DNA from 4 places in the Erwinia sp. V71 genome. Region 4 is predicted to be linked to each of the others. Evidence: predicted binding sites of a transcription regulator. Region 4 holds the regulator's gene; each other region holds the start of a gene.

The links. The regulator PhoB, encoded in region 4, activates phosphate uptake and scavenging genes when phosphate is short. The targets are predictions, from matches to a motif close to CTGTCATAAAACTGNCNNAT.
Region 1: the regulator PhoB is predicted to act here: its motif matches at 2,348-2,367, upstream of ugpB (sn-glycerol-3-phosphate ABC transporter substrate-binding protein UgpB).
Region 2: the regulator PhoB is predicted to act here: its motif matches at 1,784-1,803, upstream of serA (phosphoglycerate dehydrogenase).
Region 3: the regulator PhoB is predicted to act here: its motif matches at 2,399-2,418, upstream of phoA (alkaline phosphatase).

Annotation. Positions count from the first base shown of each region.
Region 1 covers NZ_CBFFRK010000016.1:12,438-16,651, reverse strand. The annotation lists gene ACSZO1_RS05875 (high-affinity branched-chain amino acid ABC transporter permease LivM) at 1-689, shown strand, start outside; gene livG (high-affinity branched-chain amino acid ABC transporter ATP-binding protein LivG) at 686-1,453, shown strand; gene livF (high-affinity branched-chain amino acid ABC transporter ATP-binding protein LivF) at 1,455-2,168, shown strand; gene ugpB (sn-glycerol-3-phosphate ABC transporter substrate-binding protein UgpB) at 2,463-3,782, shown strand; gene ugpA (sn-glycerol-3-phosphate ABC transporter permease UgpA) at 3,866-4,214, shown strand, end outside.
Region 2 covers NZ_CBFFRK010000024.1:31,839-36,052, reverse strand. The annotation lists gene ACSZO1_RS08160 (LysR family transcriptional regulator ArgP) at 21-923, opposite strand; gene rpiA (ribose-5-phosphate isomerase RpiA) at 1,046-1,705, shown strand; gene serA (phosphoglycerate dehydrogenase) at 1,997-3,235, shown strand; gene ACSZO1_RS08145 (5-formyltetrahydrofolate cyclo-ligase) at 3,296-3,889, opposite strand; RNA gene ssrS (6S RNA) at 3,956-4,139, opposite strand; gene zapA (cell division protein ZapA) at 4,180-4,214, opposite strand, start outside.
Region 3 covers NZ_CBFFRK010000124.1:8,634-12,847, forward strand. The annotation lists gene ACSZO1_RS18710 (amidase) at 1-336, shown strand, start outside; gene ACSZO1_RS18715 (hypothetical protein) at 366-1,001, shown strand; gene ACSZO1_RS18720 (MFS transporter) at 998-2,308, shown strand; gene phoA (alkaline phosphatase) at 2,480-3,886, shown strand; gene ACSZO1_RS18730 (DUF3237 domain-containing protein) at 4,105-4,214, shown strand, end outside.
Region 4 covers NZ_CBFFRK010000053.1:6,872-11,085, reverse strand. The annotation lists gene sbcC (exonuclease subunit SbcC) at 1-702, opposite strand, end outside; gene sbcD (exonuclease subunit SbcD) at 699-1,922, opposite strand; gene phoB (phosphate response regulator transcription factor PhoB) at 2,184-2,873, shown strand; gene phoR (phosphate regulon sensor histidine kinase PhoR) at 2,888-4,201, shown strand.

The DNA.
Region 1 (4,214 bases), on a different contig from region 4:
TTGTGACACTGGGTTTTGGCGAAATCGTGCGTATTTTGCTGCTGAATAACACCGAAATCACCGGTGGCCCTAACGGTATCAGCCAGATCCCGAAACCGACCTTCTTTGGGCTGGAGTTTAACCGCAGCGCGCGCGACGGCGGCTGGGACACCTTCCATAACTTCTTTGGCCTGCAGTATGACCCGAGCGACCGCATTATCTTCCTGTATATGGTGGCGCTGTTGCTGGTGGTGCTGACGCTGTTTGTGATTAACCGCTTACTGCGTATGCCGCTGGGCCGTGCCTGGGAAGCGCTGCGTGACGATGAGATTGCCTGCCGTTCACTGGGCTTAAGCCCGCGTCGCATCAAGCTGACCGCCTTTACCATCAGCGCCGCGTTTGCCGGTTTTGCCGGTACGCTGTTTGCGGCACGTCAGGGCTTTGTCAGCCCGGAATCCTTCACCTTCGCGGAGTCGGCATTTGTGCTGGCGATTGTGGTGCTGGGCGGTATGGGATCACAGTTTGCGGTGATTCTGGCGGTGGTACTGCTGGTGGTGTCCCGCGAACTGATGCGCGACCTGAATGAATACAGCATGCTAGTGCTGGGTGCACTGATGGTGCTGATGATGATCTGGCGTCCGCAGGGACTGTTGCCAATGCAGCGTCCGCAGTTGAAGCTGAAACGCAACGGAAAAGGAGAGCAGGCATGAGTCAGCCTTTATTAGCCGTTGATGGCCTGATGATGCGTTTTGGCGGCCTGCTGGCGGTCAACAATGTGCAGCTGGAACTGCATCCACAAGAGATCGTATCACTGATCGGCCCGAACGGCGCCGGGAAGACCACGGTGTTCAACTGCCTGACCGGTTTTTACCGTCCGACGGGCGGCACCATTAAACTGCGCGATCAGCATCTGGAAGGCCTGCCGGGGCAGAAGATCGCCCGTATGGGGATTGTGCGTACTTTCCAGCATGTGCGTCTGTTCCGCGAAATGACGGTGATTGAAAACCTGTTAGTCGCACAGCATCAGCACCTGAAGAGCGGTGTGTTCTCTGGCCTGCTGAAAACCCCGGCATTTCGCCGCAGCGAAAGTGAAGCGCTGGATCGCGCCGCTGCCTGGCTGGAGCGTGTCGGCCTGCTGGAGATGGCAAACCGCCAGGCCGGTAACCTCGCGTATGGTCAGCAGCGTCGGCTGGAAATTGCCCGTTGCATGGTGACGCAGCCGGAAATCCTGATGCTGGACGAGCCAGCAGCAGGCCTTAACCCGCGCGAAACCCATGAACTGGACGAGCTGATCGCCGAACTGCGTGGCGAGCATAAAGTCACTGTGCTGTTAATTGAACATGATATGAAACTGGTGATGGGTATTTCTGACCGTATTTATGTTGTGAATCAGGGGACGCCGCTGGCGAATGGCAAACCGGACGAGATCCGTAATAACCCGGATGTTATCCGTGCGTATTTAGGCGAGGCGTAAGATGGCGAACCCGATTTTAACGTTAAGTAACGTCAGCGCGCACTATGGCAAGATTCAGGCGCTGCACGAGGTGAGTCTGCATATTGATCAGGGTGAGATCGTGACCCTGATTGGCGCAAACGGCGCGGGGAAAACCACGCTGCTGGGGACGCTGTGCGGTGAGCCGCGTGCCACGAATGGCGTGATTACCTTTGACGGCAAAGAGATTACCGACTGGCAGACCGCTCGCATTATGCGTGAGGCGATTGCGATTGTGCCGGAAGGGCGGCGGGTCTTCTCGCGCATGACGGTGGAAGAGAACCTGGCGATGGGCGGTTTCTTTGCCGATCGCGAGCAGTATCAGCAGCGTATTGAGCGTGTCTATCAGCTGTTCCCGCGTCTGCTGGAACGTAAAGTACAGCGTGCAGGCACCATGTCCGGCGGCGAACAGCAGATGCTGGCGATTGGCCGTGCACTGATGAGCCAGCCGCGTCTGCTGCTGCTGGACGAGCCGTCGCTGGGTCTGGCACCGATCATCATTCAGCAGATTTTCGATACCATCGAGCAGCTGCGTGACGAAGGCATGACCATCTTCCTTGTGGAGCAGAACGCGAACCAGGCGCTGAAGCTGGCTGACCGTGGTTATGTGCTGGAAAACGGCCATGTGGTGCTGGAAGACAGCGGTGATGCGTTGCTGGCGAACGAGGCGGTGCGCAGCGCGTATCTCGGCGGTTAACACGACACAGTGTGATAACCCGCTGAAAACCATCGGCCTGCATTGCAGGCCGATTTCATTTGTCGCGATCCTGACTGCATCGCTGTAATTTCAATGCCCTGACGCTGCCTGCCGCGGATTTTCCCGCTTCCACATCGCCCGCCAGGAAAATTTTGCACGCGCGCTCACGCGTCACGCGGCTGTCACCTTGCTGTCATAACCCGTTTATCTCTCTGTCATTTTTCCATGCCATGTTACTTCCCGAACATAAAATGCGTGAAATCGCGCGTAACAATCATGTCACGGGAAACTGATATGCCATCCATCACTTTTCGTCATACCGCACTGAGCATCGTGCTTGGCTGTGCACTGAGCGGCAATGCCCTGGCTGCCACTGAAATTGCTTTCTGGCACTCCATGGACGGTGAGCTGGGGAAAGAGGTCGATTCTCTGGCGCAGCGTTTTAACCAGGCTAACCCTGATTACAAAGTGGTACCGGTCTATAAAGGCAAGTACGACCAGAGCCTCGCAGCAGGTATTGCTGCCGTGCGTACCGGCAATGCACCCGCCATTCTGCAGGTATACGAAGTGGGCACGGCGACCATGATGGCGTCGAAAGCCATCAAGCCAGTGTACGAAGTGTTTAAGGATGCCGGCATCCAGTTTGATGAGTCGCAGTTTGTGCCAACCGTTTCCGGTTACTACACCGATGCGAAAAGCGGCCACCTGCTGTCCCAGCCATTTAACAGCTCCACGCCGGTGCTGTACTACAACAAAGACGCGTTTAAAAAAGCGGGTCTTGATCCTGAGCAGCCACCTAAAACCTGGCAGGATCTGGCGGACTATAGCGCCAAACTGCGTGCAGCAGGCATGAAGTGCGGCTACGCCAGCGGCTGGCAGGGCTGGATTCAGATTGAAAACTTCAGCGCATGGCATGCTCTGCCGGTGGCCACCCGTGATAACGGCTTCGGCGGCACTGATGCGGTACTGGAGTTTAACAAGCCAGTACAGGTGCGCCATATCCAGATGCTGCAGGATATGAACAAGAAGGGTGATTTCACCTACTACGGTCGTAAAGACGAGTCTACCGAGAAGTTCTACAGCGGCGACTGTGCGATCACCACCGCTTCTTCCGGTTCACTGGCGGATATCCGCCACTACGCCAAATTCAACTATGGCGTGGGCATGATGCCATATGACGCTACCGTGCCAAACGCATCGCAGAACGCCATTATCGGTGGTGCCAGCCTGTGGGTGATGAAAGGCAAAGATGCTGCAACCTACAAAGGTGTGGCGGAGTTTATGCAGTTCCTGGCGAAACCAGAAAACGCCGCGGAATGGCACCAGAAAACCGGCTATCTGCCGATCACCACGGCGGCTTACGAGCTGACCAAACAGCAGGGCTTCTACGACAAGAACCCGGGTGCGGATACGGCAACCCGTCAGATGCTGAACAAGCCACCATTGTCATTCACCAAAGGGATGCGCCTGGGCAACATGCCGCAGATTCGTACCATCGTGGATGAAGAACTGGAAAGCGTCTGGACCGGTAAGAAAACGCCACAGGCGGCACTGGATGCCTCTGTTGAGCGTGGTAACGTGCTGCTGCGTCGTTTCGAACAGCAGGTGAAGTAAGCCTGCGGGCGCAGCTATGCGCCCGGTCCTGAACGGGCGGCAGCGATGCCGCCCGCATTGTCATTCAACTCCCGAGATTAACTATGTCCGCTGTTCGTCCCGGTTTCCGCACCAGTTGGCTGCCCTATGCCCTGGTGTTACCGCAGCTGCTGATTACCCTGATTTTCTTTATCTGGCCTGCGGGAGAAGCACTGTGGTATTCCGTGCAAAGTGTCGATCCTTTCGGCATCTCCAGTGTCTTTGTTGGCATGCAAAACTTCGTCAACCTGTTTAACGATCCCTACTATCTGGAGTCGTTCTGGACCACGCTGATTTTCAGCGGTCTGGTGACCGGTTGTGGCCTGCTGGTGTCGCTGTTTCTTGCGGCGCTGGTGGATTATGTACTGCGCCTGCGTGGCTTCTACCAGACCTTGCTGCTGCTGCCGTATGCCG
Region 2 (4,214 bases), on a different contig from region 4:
ACAAAACCGGCGCACTGTTTTTATTCCGTATCCTGTCTGAGAACACGATGGCCATGCGACAACAGTGCATCAGTCACCCGGCGCATCAGGCGGCTTTCCGGCGCAAAGCGGTGCCAGTACAGCATACGACGCTGCAACAGCCCCGGTGTCAGATCAATCAGCTCACCACTTGCCAGCTCTTTTTCGATCTGCAGGTGCGGGATCATACAGCAGGTCGATCCCTGCCGTGCCAGCTGCACAAAGGCTTCCGACGAGTTAACGATATGGCAGGGCACACTGCCCGGTGACAGATCGAAGTTCTGCTGTAAAAACGCCTGATGCATATCATCAAGATGGTCGAAGGCGACTGCAGGTGCTTTCAGCAGTGCCGAGCGGGTGACGCCATTCGGGAAATAACGTTCAGCAAACTCTTTCGAACCAACAAACAGATAATCGAGCGCACCCAGCTGATCGACCAGACAGCTCGGCAGCGGCTGCGGCTGAATGGAGACCGCGCCCACCACTTCACCACGACGCAGACGCTCCTGGGTGCGGGTTTCATCTTCCACCTGCAGGTTCAGACGCACCGGCGAATCGCTCAGCACATCTTTCAGCGCCGGCAACAGCCAGGTTGCCAGACTGTCGGCGTTGACCGCCAGTGACAGCAGCAGTGGGGTGGTGGTGCCACCCTGTTCATCACCCAGCCACTCCTCTTCCAGCAGTTCCACCTGATGCAGCAGAGCCAGCAGTTTCTGCCCCTGCTCCGTCGGGCGTGGCGGAACAGTACGTACCAGCAGCGGCTGGCCGAACATATTTTCCAGCTGTTTAATGCGCTGCGATACGGCAGACTGGGTAATACATAATTTTTGTGCGGCGCGTTCAAAACCGCGCTCACGGATCACCGCATCCAGCGCCTGAAGCGTTCTGTAGTCCGGGCGTTTCATTGTGGTTGTCTTCTCCTTCAGGTGGGATGCCAGCACTATGCCACAAAATCTGGCTTTTGCCCTGACCTAAGCGATCAATCTATACTAAGGCACTTCAATGCAGCTGAGGCTTTAAACATATCATGACGCAGGATGAACTGAAAAAAGCAGTTGGCTGGGCCGCACTAAAATACGTACAGCCCGGAACCGTAGTAGGTGTTGGCACCGGCTCGACCGCCTCACACTTTATTGATGCACTGGCCACGATAAAAGATCAGATTGAGGGCGCGGTTTCCAGTTCTGAAGCCTCAACCGCTAAGCTGCTCAGCTTAGGCATTGATGTATTCGATCTCAATAAAGTGGACTCGCTGGCGGTTTATGTTGATGGCGCGGATGAGATCAACCCGCAGATGCATATGATCAAAGGCGGTGGTGCGGCTCTGACGCGTGAGAAGATTGTCGCGGCGGTTACCGACAAATTTATCTGTATTGCCGATGCCTCGAAACAGGTCGACGTGCTGGGTAAATTCCCGCTGCCGGTGGAAGTGATCCCGATGGCGCGTGCGCACGTGACCCGTGAGCTGGTGAAACTGGGTGGCCTGCCGCAATACCGCGAGAATGTGGTGACCGATAACGGCAACATTATTCTTGATGTGCATAATCTGCAGATTTTTGACCCGATTGCGCTGGAAAAAGCGATCAATGCGATTCCCGGTGTCGTCACTGTCGGGCTGTTCGCCAGCCGTGGCGCGGATGTGGCGCTGATTGGCACGCCAGATGGCGTCAAAACTATCGAAAAATGATCTGTCCGGCGCGGCGGCGCCGGCAGTTATTTACTGCTAAAAAATATCTTTTCTTCAACAGGTTAAATTTGGTGACTTATGTCACATAAGTGAGGCCTGTTGCACCTTCATTCTGCCCGGGTGAAGCGAATCGCTATAATCTGTTACATTGTGCTGTCTGACGATGCCGCCGTGCTGGGGGCAAGGCAATCGTTTGTATTGCCGCCAGCGTATTTTTTGATATTTTGACAGAAGGCTGGCTTATACCTCGGGTATATCAGTTACATCTGTCTGCAAAATTAAGGTCGGGAAATGGCAAAGGTATCACTGGAGAAAGACAAGATTAAATTCCTGCTGGTGGAAGGTGTCCACCAGAGCGCGCTGGAAAATCTGCGCGCGTCAGGCTATACCAATATCGAATTTCATAAAGGCGCGCTGGACAGCGAATCGCTGAAAGAATCCATCCGTGATGCGCATTTTGTTGGCATCCGTTCGCGTACCCATCTGACCGAAGAGATTTTCGCCGCGGCGGAAAAACTGGTGGCAGTGGGCTGCTTCTGTATCGGCACCAACCAGGTCGATCTGACTGCAGCAGCGAAACGTGGGGTTCCGGTGTTCAATGCGCCTTTCTCCAATACCCGATCCGTTGCCGAACTGGTGATTGGCGAACTGTTGCTGCTGCTGCGCGGTGTTCCGGAAGCGAATGCCAAAGCTCATCGCGGCGTGTGGAATAAACTGGCGGTAGGCTCTTACGAAGCACGCGGCAAGAAGCTGGGTATCATTGGCTACGGCCATATCGGTATGCAGCTGGGCGTGCTGGCGGAAAGCCTGGGCATGCACGTGTTCTTCTATGATATCGAGAACAAACTGCCGCTGGGTAACGCCACGCAGGTGCGCCATCTTTCTGACCTGCTGAACATGAGCGATGTGGTCAGCCTGCATGTGCCGGAAACGGTCGCCACGCAGAACATGATTGGCGCGCAAGAGCTGGCGCTGATGAAACCCGGTTCACTGCTGATTAACGCCTCACGCGGTACTGTGGTGGATATCCCGGCACTGTGCGCGGTGCTGAAAGATAAGCATCTGGCTGGTGCGGCAATCGACGTATTCCCGACCGAGCCGGCGACCAACAGTGATCCGTTCAACTCGCCGCTGTGTCAGTTTGATAACGTGATCCTGACCCCGCATATCGGCGGTTCTACTCAGGAAGCACAGGAAAATATCGGTATTGAAGTGGCCGGTAAACTGGCGAAATATTCCGATAACGGTTCAACCCTGACCGCGGTTAACTTCCCGGAAGCGTCGCTGCCGTTGCATGGTGAAGCCGTCAGCCGTCTGCTGCATATCCATGAAAACCGTCCTGGTGTGCTGACTGCGATTAACCAGATCTTCGCTGAGCAGGGCATCAACATTGCCGCCCAGTATCTGCAGACGACTCCGCAGATGGGTTATGTGGTGATTGATATCGACGCAGAGCAGGATGTGGCGGATAAAGCGCTGCAACTGATGAAGGCGATTCCTGGCACCATCCGCGCGCGTCTGCTGTACTGATGGCGCAACAAGGGAGCCGAAAGGCTCCCTTGTTTTATCACACCCGATCTCTGCTTGTGTTTATGGCCATTGCCACAACTTGCCCGGCGTGATCATCGCTGACAGCGGGACATCCCAGCGCGCCACTGGCAATTGTTCCACCCGCTGACAGTCATGGGCGAATCCTACCAGTTGCATCCGATACTGTTGCCAGTTCTGCAGGGTACGGTCATAAAAACCGCCCCCCATTCCCAGCCGGTTGCCCTCACTATCAAATGCCACTAACGGCATCAGTACCACATCCAGCTCGCTCAGCGGCAGCAGATTGCGGATATCCAGTGGCGGTTCCGGAATGCGCAGCCGGTTTGGCTGCAGCTCGGTATGTTCGTCGTAGCGCAGAAACATCAGCTGCCCGCGGGCAAAAGGGTGCAATACCGGCAGGTACAGCTGCTTTTTTTGCTGCCACAGGTGGGCAATCAGGGGACGGGTATTCAGTTCACCATCGACGGAGAGAAACAGTGCGATACGCTGTGCCTGAGCAATCGGGAGAAAATTCAGCGCATGTTCAGCGGCCAGTTCGGCTGCCTGTTGTTGTTGTTCGTCGCTAAGCGCGCGGCGCAGATGGCGCACATGGGTACGAATATCCTGACGATCAAACAGTGTGAAAGATGTCATAGGGAACTCGTGATGGCTGGTTTTGCTGCCCGAGGGCAGAAACGGTATGACCGTTAAGAAAAGAAGGTGATCTCCGAGATGCCGCCGCAGGCTGTAACCCTTGAACCCTTGGTTCAAGGTGAGTATGCCGTCGCAACCATCAGGCTTCTCGGACGAACCGAGCATGCTCACAGGTTACGGAGCGTCACACTCTGTAAGTATGAAATATCGGCTCAGGGGACTGGCCCGCTTGCAAACATCTCAGAGAAAATTTACTTCACCGTCACTGTACCACAGTTAACCATGAAGTGTTATTCGAACTTTGCACCCTGGCGATCAGTTATGC
Region 3 (4,214 bases), on a different contig from region 4:
AGCGACCGCCAGTTGCTGGAGCAGCAGCGTGCCGACTGGCAGCAGCGCGTCAGTGCGCAGCTTAGCGGCTACCACGCATTGCTGATGCCAACGACACCGCTTATCGCCCCGACGATCGCCGAACTGGACGCTGATGAAGAGCACTATTTCCGCGTTAATGGCGCAATGTTGCGCAATCCCTCGGTGATCAACTTCCTTGATGGCTGTGCTTTTTCCCTGCCGTGTCACTCAGCAGGGGAAGCGCCCGTCGGACTGATGATTTCCGCTTTAGCGATGCAGGACAGCGCACTGGCTGGCTGGGCGCTGAGCATCGAACAGGCCCTTCACCGGGTTTAACTTTTATTTGCACACCGCAGGAGAAAACCATGACTCGTTCAACCCAGGGGATGTTGTTTGTTGCCACGGACATTAATCCGGCCGATGAAGCTGATTTTAATCAATGGTATGACCGCGAACACGTCGAGGAGCGTGTGGCGATTAGCGGTTTTTTAAGCGGCGCGCGCTATCAGGCGCTGGATAACAGCCGTAAGTATCTCGGTTTGTATAAGACGTCTTCGCTGGAGGATTTTACCAGTGCGGCGTACCACGCTGCCTTTACCCGTCAGACGGCGTGGTCGGTCAGCAACCTCGACAAAATGGTGAACCCGATGCGTCGGGTGTGTGCCATCAGTGCAGAGGTGGGTTTTGGCGCGGGCAGCCATCTGGCGATCCTGACGCTGAGCAGCGCACAGTCAGACGCGGCCATTCAGCCACTGGGTGAACAGCTGTTCCGCGAGGCCGGATTTATCCGCTCCATCCTGCTGCAGCCGGACGTCCAGCTGAGTTCGCCGTTACCGAAAGAAGCACGTGAGAACCGCCTGATGCAGTCGATGATGCTGATTGAAAGCAGCAGTCAGCAGGCCAGTGAACGCCTGGCTGCCATCGCCAGCGCTGCACTCGATGCCCACACCAGTTTCTACGCTCTGAGCTGGCAGTTAACCAAACAGGAGATGCCATCATGACGCTGTTAAATACTGACAATAGCGCGCACCGCGCCGCGGCCGAAAAGCCGAAGACTGGCCGCCTGGCGGCCGCCAGCTCGATTGGCACTGCGCTCGAATGGTATGACTTTACCGTCTACAACATTATGGCGGCACTGATCTTTAACCATGTGTTTTTCCCGTCGTTTGACCCGCTGGTAGGCACCATTCTGGCCTTTTCCACCTACGCGGTCGGCTATGTTTCTCGCCCGATTGGCGGCATGATCTTCGGTCATCTGGGTGATGTGCTGGGACGCCGCTTTGTGCTGGTGACCACGCTGGTGATTATGGGCGTGACCACCGCGCTGATGGGATTACTGCCAGGCTATGCCAGCTGGGGCATCTGGAGCCCGCTGCTGCTGGTAACACTGCGCTTTATGCAGGGTGTGGCGCTGGGCGGCGAGTGGGCTGGCGCGGTGCTGCTGTCGATGGAGCATGGTAAAGCGAACCAGCGTGGCCGCAATGCCTCCTTTGCTCAGGTCGGACCGTCCTGCGGTACGCTGCTGGGCACGGGCTTTATCACCGTTATCACCCTGACGATGTCGGCGGAAGCGTTCCAGTCATGGGGCTGGCGCATTCCGTTCCTGCTCAGCCTGGTGCTGGTGGTGTTTGGTCTCTGGCTGCGTCGTGGCGTCGGTGAAACCCCGGCGTTTCTCAAACTGGAGAAAAGCAAGGACACCACACATACCCCGCTGAAAGAAGTTCTGCAGCAGCATCCACGCGCGTTGCTGATTGCCGGTGGTTCACGTATTGGTTCCGATGTGCTTTATGCACTGGTGGTGGTGTTTACCCTGACCTATGTCACCACCGTGCTGAACCTGCCGCGCCCGCTGGCGCTGACCGCCACCATGCTGGGGGCGATTGGTAATGCGATTACCGTACCGATGTTTGGCGCCTTGTCCGATCGCCTCGGGCGTCGCCCGGTGTATATGGCCGGTGCGGTGCTGGCGATGATCTGGGCATTTGTCTTCTTTGCGCTGCTCGACAGCAGTCAGCCATGGCTGATTTGCCTCGCGGTGATTGGCGGCTTACTGATTCACGCGATGATGTACGGTCCGCAGGCGGCGTTTGTCACTGAACAGTTCCCGACGCGTGTACGTTATGCCGGTTCCTCACTGGCTTATACCCTGGCGGGGATTGTTGGTGGTGGTTTTGCGCCGCTGATTATCACCACGCTGTATAAAGAGATGGGCGGCACATTGTGGGTGTCACTGTATGTGATTGCCGCACTGCTGATCACCTTCTTCGCGCTGTGGAAAGCCAAAGAAACCGCACATAAACCGCTGTAATATTGCGTTATCCCTTCTGCCGCCACGGCAGAAGGGAATGCTTCCCCTCACCGTTTGCCTGGCGTCCACTGCCATCATAATGACATCCCGGCGACACAAAACTGTCATTGTTGTGTCGCAGACTGGCTCCCTGAAATGTTTGGCAAAATTTTTTCATGGAGATACGCCTTAATGAACTATAAAAAGTTGTTTGCCCTGTCACTGATTGCTGCCTCTGTATCCACCGCCACTTATGCGGATGTCGCGGCTTACAGCCGCGCTGCCCAGGGTGACCTGACCGAGCCGGGTGGCGCACGCCGTCTGACACAGGATCAGACCGAGGCGCTGAAAGCTTCTCTGATCAATACCACCGCAAAAAATGTCATTCTGCTGATTGGCGATGGTATGGGTGACTCAGAAATCACCGCCGCGCGTAACTACGCAGAAGGGGCGGGCGGTTTCTTTAAGGGCATTGATGCACTGCCACTCACCGGCCAGTACACGCACTATGCGCTGGATAAAAAAACACATAAGCCGGATTATGTGACCGATTCTGCCGCCTCGGCGACCGCCTGGGCGACCGGGGTGAAATCCTATAACGGCGCGATTGGCGTCGATGTTAATGGCAAAGATCACCCAACGATTCTGGAACTGGCGAAAGCGGCCGGTAAAGCGACCGGCAACGTCTCGACTGCTGAGCTGCAGGATGCGACCCCGGCGGCGCTGATCGCACACGTCACTTCCCGTAAATGTTATGGCCCGGTCAAAACCAGCGAAACCTGCGCCAGTAATGCGCTGGAAAAAGGCGGTAAAGGTTCCATTAGTGAGCAGCTGCTGAATGCCCGTGCGGATATCACGCTGGGCGGCGGAGCGAAGAGCTTTAGCGAAAGCGCCAAAGCGGGTGAATGGCAGGGCAAGACGCTGGAAGAACAGGCGAAAGCGCGTGGCTACCAGTGGGTAACCGATGCGGCGGGTCTGAAAGCGATCACTGTGGCGAACCAGGATAAACCGGTGCTGGGTCTGTTTGCCGAGGGCAATATGCCGGTACGCTGGAAAGGGCCGAAAGCCACTTATCACGGCAATCTTGAAGGTCAGCCGATCACCTGTGAAGTGAACAAGGACCGTACCGACGCCACGCCAACGCTGGCGCAGATGACAGAGAAGGCGATTGCGCTGCTGGATAACAGCGAGAAAGGCTTCTTCCTGCAGGTTGAAGGCGCCTCTATCGATAAACAGGATCATGCGGCTAACCCATGTGGTCAGATTGGTGAAACGGTCGATCTCGATGAAGCCGTGCAGAAAGCGCTGGAATTCGCGAAGAAAGATGGTAATACGCTGGTGATCGTCACCGCTGACCATGCGCACTCCAGCCAGATTATCGCCAATGACAGCAAAGCGCCGGGCCTGACGCAGAAACTGAATACCAAAGATGGCAGCGTAATGACCATCAGCTACGGTAACTCAGAAGAGGATTCTCAGGGGCATACTGGCACGCAGCTGCGTATCGCCGCTTACGGTCCGCATGCGGCTAACGTGGTGGGGCTGACGGATCAGACCGATCTGTTCTACACCATGCGTGCAGCGATGGGGCTGAAATAACGTTACTCTCTGGTCTCTCCGTTGCGGAGAGACCAGCTTCGGCAGTATGCCCGATTGCTTATCATTTTTTCGTGTTTCCCCTGCCTCGATCCTTGTCGGTTCCCCATTCTCAGCATTTCACACCCTTGATCACCCGTTTATTGAACGCCTGCCCGGATAGGTTTAAGGTATGACAATCATCAGTTTAGGTATTTTTATTTCTCGCAGGGAGCTTGTTTATGGCACCACAACTGGAATTTTCCTTCCGCATTGAAATTCAGGTGACGCAGCCAGTGATTGTCAGTAATGACCGGATTTATGGCAAACGTCAGCTTATCCCGATTGCATC
Region 4 (4,214 bases):
CACTTGCTCCTGCTCTGTCAGTTGCTCCAGCTGTTGTTGCAACTGCTGGCGTGTTTCTTCTTCCAGCAGCGCCATCCCTGACGCGTGGGCGCGCAGGTTATCCAGGGCGATGCGTGTCGCTTTATGCTGTTCGAACACGGCCATCGACAGGCGGCCATAGATTTCGGTGCCGGTCAGCTCTTCCAGCAGTTCTGCGCGTTCACTGGCTTTGGCGTTAAGGAAGGCGGCGAATTGCCCCTGAGACAGCATCATCGATTTGGTGAAACGGTTAAAATCGAGGCCGGTGAGGGTTTCGGTCATTTTCAGTTTGTCATTGACCTTATCGGCGACGATGCTGTTATCTGCGCAGCGTACCAGCTCGACTTTCGGCGCCTGCAGATTGCCATCCACCGCGCCGCGTGCGCGGTTCTGGCTCCAGAACGCGCGCCAGGCGACACCTTTTACTTCAAACTCCACTTCCGCCAGGCATTCCGCCGTATCTCGGGTGATCAAATCATTCTGCGACTGGGTGATGACGCCCAGCCGTGAGGTCTGGTGATACAGAGCCAGGCAGATGGCATCGAGCAGGGTGGTTTTCCCGGCACCGGTCGGGCCGGTAATGGCAAACAGGCCGTTGCTGGCGAACGGCTCGGCGGTGAAATCGATTTTCCATTCACCTTTCAGCGAGTTCAGATTCTTAAAGCGCAGCGTTAAAATTTTCATGGCTGTGGCTCCTGCCGGCGCACGGCGTCAAGCGTGGTGGCAAACAGATGCCGGACCCGCTGCTGACGCGTCTCATCCTGCTGCGCTTCCTGTGCCAGCCGTCGGCTGAACACCTCTTCCACACTCAGCTCACTCAGCGTTTCATTTTGCTGGCGGGCAATGGTTTTCTCACGCAGTTCACGGCTGCGGCGGAGCAGTACCACGTCGACCGGCAGGTCGGCGGTCAGCTCCTGAATCCGCCGCTGAATATCATTCAGGTAATCCTGCGTGACGATTTCAATATCCAGCCAGACCGTTGCCGGCGCGGCAGCGAATTGCTGTAGTTGCTGTTCGATTTCCGCCAGCGAGCCTTTAATCATGCTCATCGGCTGCGTCTGCGGGATGATCAGTGGTTCAACTCGCGCCAGCTCACTGCCGTTAAACTCCACCAGAAAGACGCTTTTCTCCTTGCCCAGTTCATCGAAACTGAGCGGGATCGGCGAGCCGCTGTAGCGGATATGTTCACTGTTGGCGATGCGTTGTGCGCGGTGAATATGGCCGAGGGCAATATAGTCGGCAGGCGGAAAAGCCTGCGCCGGAAATGCGTCGAGAGTGCCGATATAGATATCGCGCACCGAATCACTGGTGCTGACGCCTACCGTCGTCAGATGGCCGGTGGCGATAATCGGCAACGCCAGTCCCAGCGAGTCACGCTGCTGCACGGCATGGTCGTAGCAGCGCTGATAGTGAGCGCGAATCGCCTCCAGCAGGCTTTGCTGTTTCTCGCGTCCGGACTGGCCCGCCTGGCTGCGCATAATATCGCGCGGGCGTAAAAATGGGATGGCACACAATAATGCCGCTGGCTGGCCCTGACGGTCATTCAGCAACAACACCTGATCCTGTTCCGGTTGTTCGCTGGCGGCGGCGATCACCCGGGTATTCAGGCAGGCCAGCAGCTCACGTGATTCATTCAGCGTGGCGACCGAATCATGGTTGCCACCCAGCACGATAAGCTGGCAGCCGGTGCGCTGCAGCTGCACTACAAAGCGGTTATACAGTTCGCGTGCATAGCTTGGCGGCGCACCGCTGTCGAAAATATCTCCGGCGACAATAATCGCATCCACCTGCTGTGTTTCAGCGGTGTCGATCAGCCAGTCGAGAAACGCCTGATGTTCCGGCGCGCGGCTCTTGGTATAAAAGAACTGACCGAGGTGCCAGTCGGCGGTGTGGATAAAGCGCATAAGATTCCCTGCATAAGCTAACGCGAGAGGGCGATTATAAACAGAGAGGCTGCTTGCGTCATAATGCAGCGTGCAGATGCGCTTTGCCGAAGCGGAATGATTCCGCCGCCGGAAACCTGATGACGCCACGCTGAATCCGGCGTCACAAAAGTATGACAGCGCATTTTTTAGCCCGTGCATTTTTCATAAATCTGTCATAAAACTGACGCATAATGACGCCGCGAATTCCAGTGACAAAGGGTCACATCAGCAGGAGTAACAATGGCTAAGCGCATTCTGGTAGTCGAAGATGAAGCCCCAATCCGTGAGATGTTGTGTTTCGTTCTTGAGCAAAATGACTATCAACCTATCGAAGCGGAAGATTATGACAGTGCAGTGAGCTTACTGATCGAGCCCTGGCCAGATTTGATCCTTCTCGACTGGATGTTACCGGGTGGTAGCGGCATTCAGTTTATTAAACATCTGAAGCGCGAAGCGATGACGCGCGAAATCCCGGTAGTGATGCTGACCGCGCGTGGCGAAGAAGAAGATCGCGTGCGCGGGCTGGAAGTGGGCGCCGATGATTACATTACCAAGCCGTTTTCACCGAAAGAGCTGGTGGCACGCATTAAAGCCGTGATGCGTCGCATTTCACCGATGGCGGTGGAAGAGGTGATTGAGATGCAGGGGCTGAGTCTTGATCCGTCGTCGCATCGTGTGATGGCCGAAACCACACCGATCGAGATGGGGCCAACCGAATATAAATTACTGCATTTCTTTATGACGCACCCGGAACGCGTGTACAGCCGCGAACAGCTGCTGAACCATGTCTGGGGCACCAATGTTTATGTTGAAGATCGCACTGTCGATGTTCATATCCGTCGTTTGCGTAAGGCGCTGGAAGTCACCGGTCACGATCGTATGGTTCAAACGGTGCGCGGAACAGGGTATCGTTTCTCCGCTCGTTTTTGATCGGAGTCTGAACCGTGCTGGAACGCCTCTCCTGGAAGAGATTAGTACTGGAGCTGGTGCTGGCTTGCCTGCCCGCACTGTTGCTGGGACTGCTGTTCGGCTATTTGCCGTGGTGGTTGCTGGTCGCAGTGCTGGGTGTGCTGGGCTGGCACTGCTACAACTTATTACGCCTGTCACACTGGCTGTGGGTCGACCGCACCATGACACCACCTGCCGGACACGCCAGCTGGGAGCCGCTGTTTTACGGCCTCTATCAAATGCAGCTGCGTAATCGCCGCCGCCGGCGTGAACTGGGCAATCTGATTAAACGTTTTCGCAGCGGGGCGGAGTCATTGCCCGATGCCGTCGTGCTGACCACGGAAGAGGGCAATATTTTCTGGTGTAATGGTCTGGCACAGCAGCATCTTGGTCTGCGCTGGCCTGAGGATAATGGCCAGAATATCCTTAACCTGCTGCGCTATCCTGAATTCTCCCGCTATTTACGCCAGCGCGATTTTGCCCGTCCGCTGACGCTGGTGCTGAATCAGCATCGTCATTTAGAGTTTCGCGTGATGCCTTACAGTGAAGGCCAGTGGCTGATGGTGGCGCGTGATGTCACGCAGATGCACCAGCTGGAAGGGGCACGACGTAACTTCTTTGCCAATGTCAGCCACGAGCTGCGCACGCCACTGACGGTGCTGCAGGGCTATCTGGAAATGATGAATGACTCGGTGCTGGAAGGGCAGACGCGCAGTAAAGCGTTGCACACCATGCAGGAGCAGACACGGCGTATGGACAGCCTGGTGAAGCAACTGCTGACGTTGTCGCGTATTGAAGCGGCGCCTGCCATTGATTTGCAGGAAAAAGTGGATGTGCCAATGATGCTGCGTATGTTACAGCGCGAGGCGGAAACCCTGAGCAACGGGCGGCATGACATTCATTTCCATACCGATCCGCATTTGCGGGTGTTCGGCAATGATGAGCAACTGCGCAGTGCGATTTCGAATCTGGTGTATAACGCGGTGAATCATACGCCGGCAGGCACCCGCATTGATATCAGCTGGCTGCGCGACAAAACGGGCGCACACTTTACGGTGAAAGATAACGGGCCTGGCATTGCCGCCGAGCATATTCCGCGCCTTACCGAACGTTTTTATCGGGTGGATAAGGCCCGCTCGCGGGCGACCGGCGGCAGCGGGCTGGGGCTGGCGATCGTCAAGCATGCGCTGAGCCACCATAATTCGCGGCTGGAAATCACCAGCGTGCCGGATATTCAGACCTGTTTTAGTTTTACTCTGGCGGCAAGGTTGATTGTCCCGGCGGAAGTAGCGGAGAATGCAAAGCGTTGATCATTAACGGGCG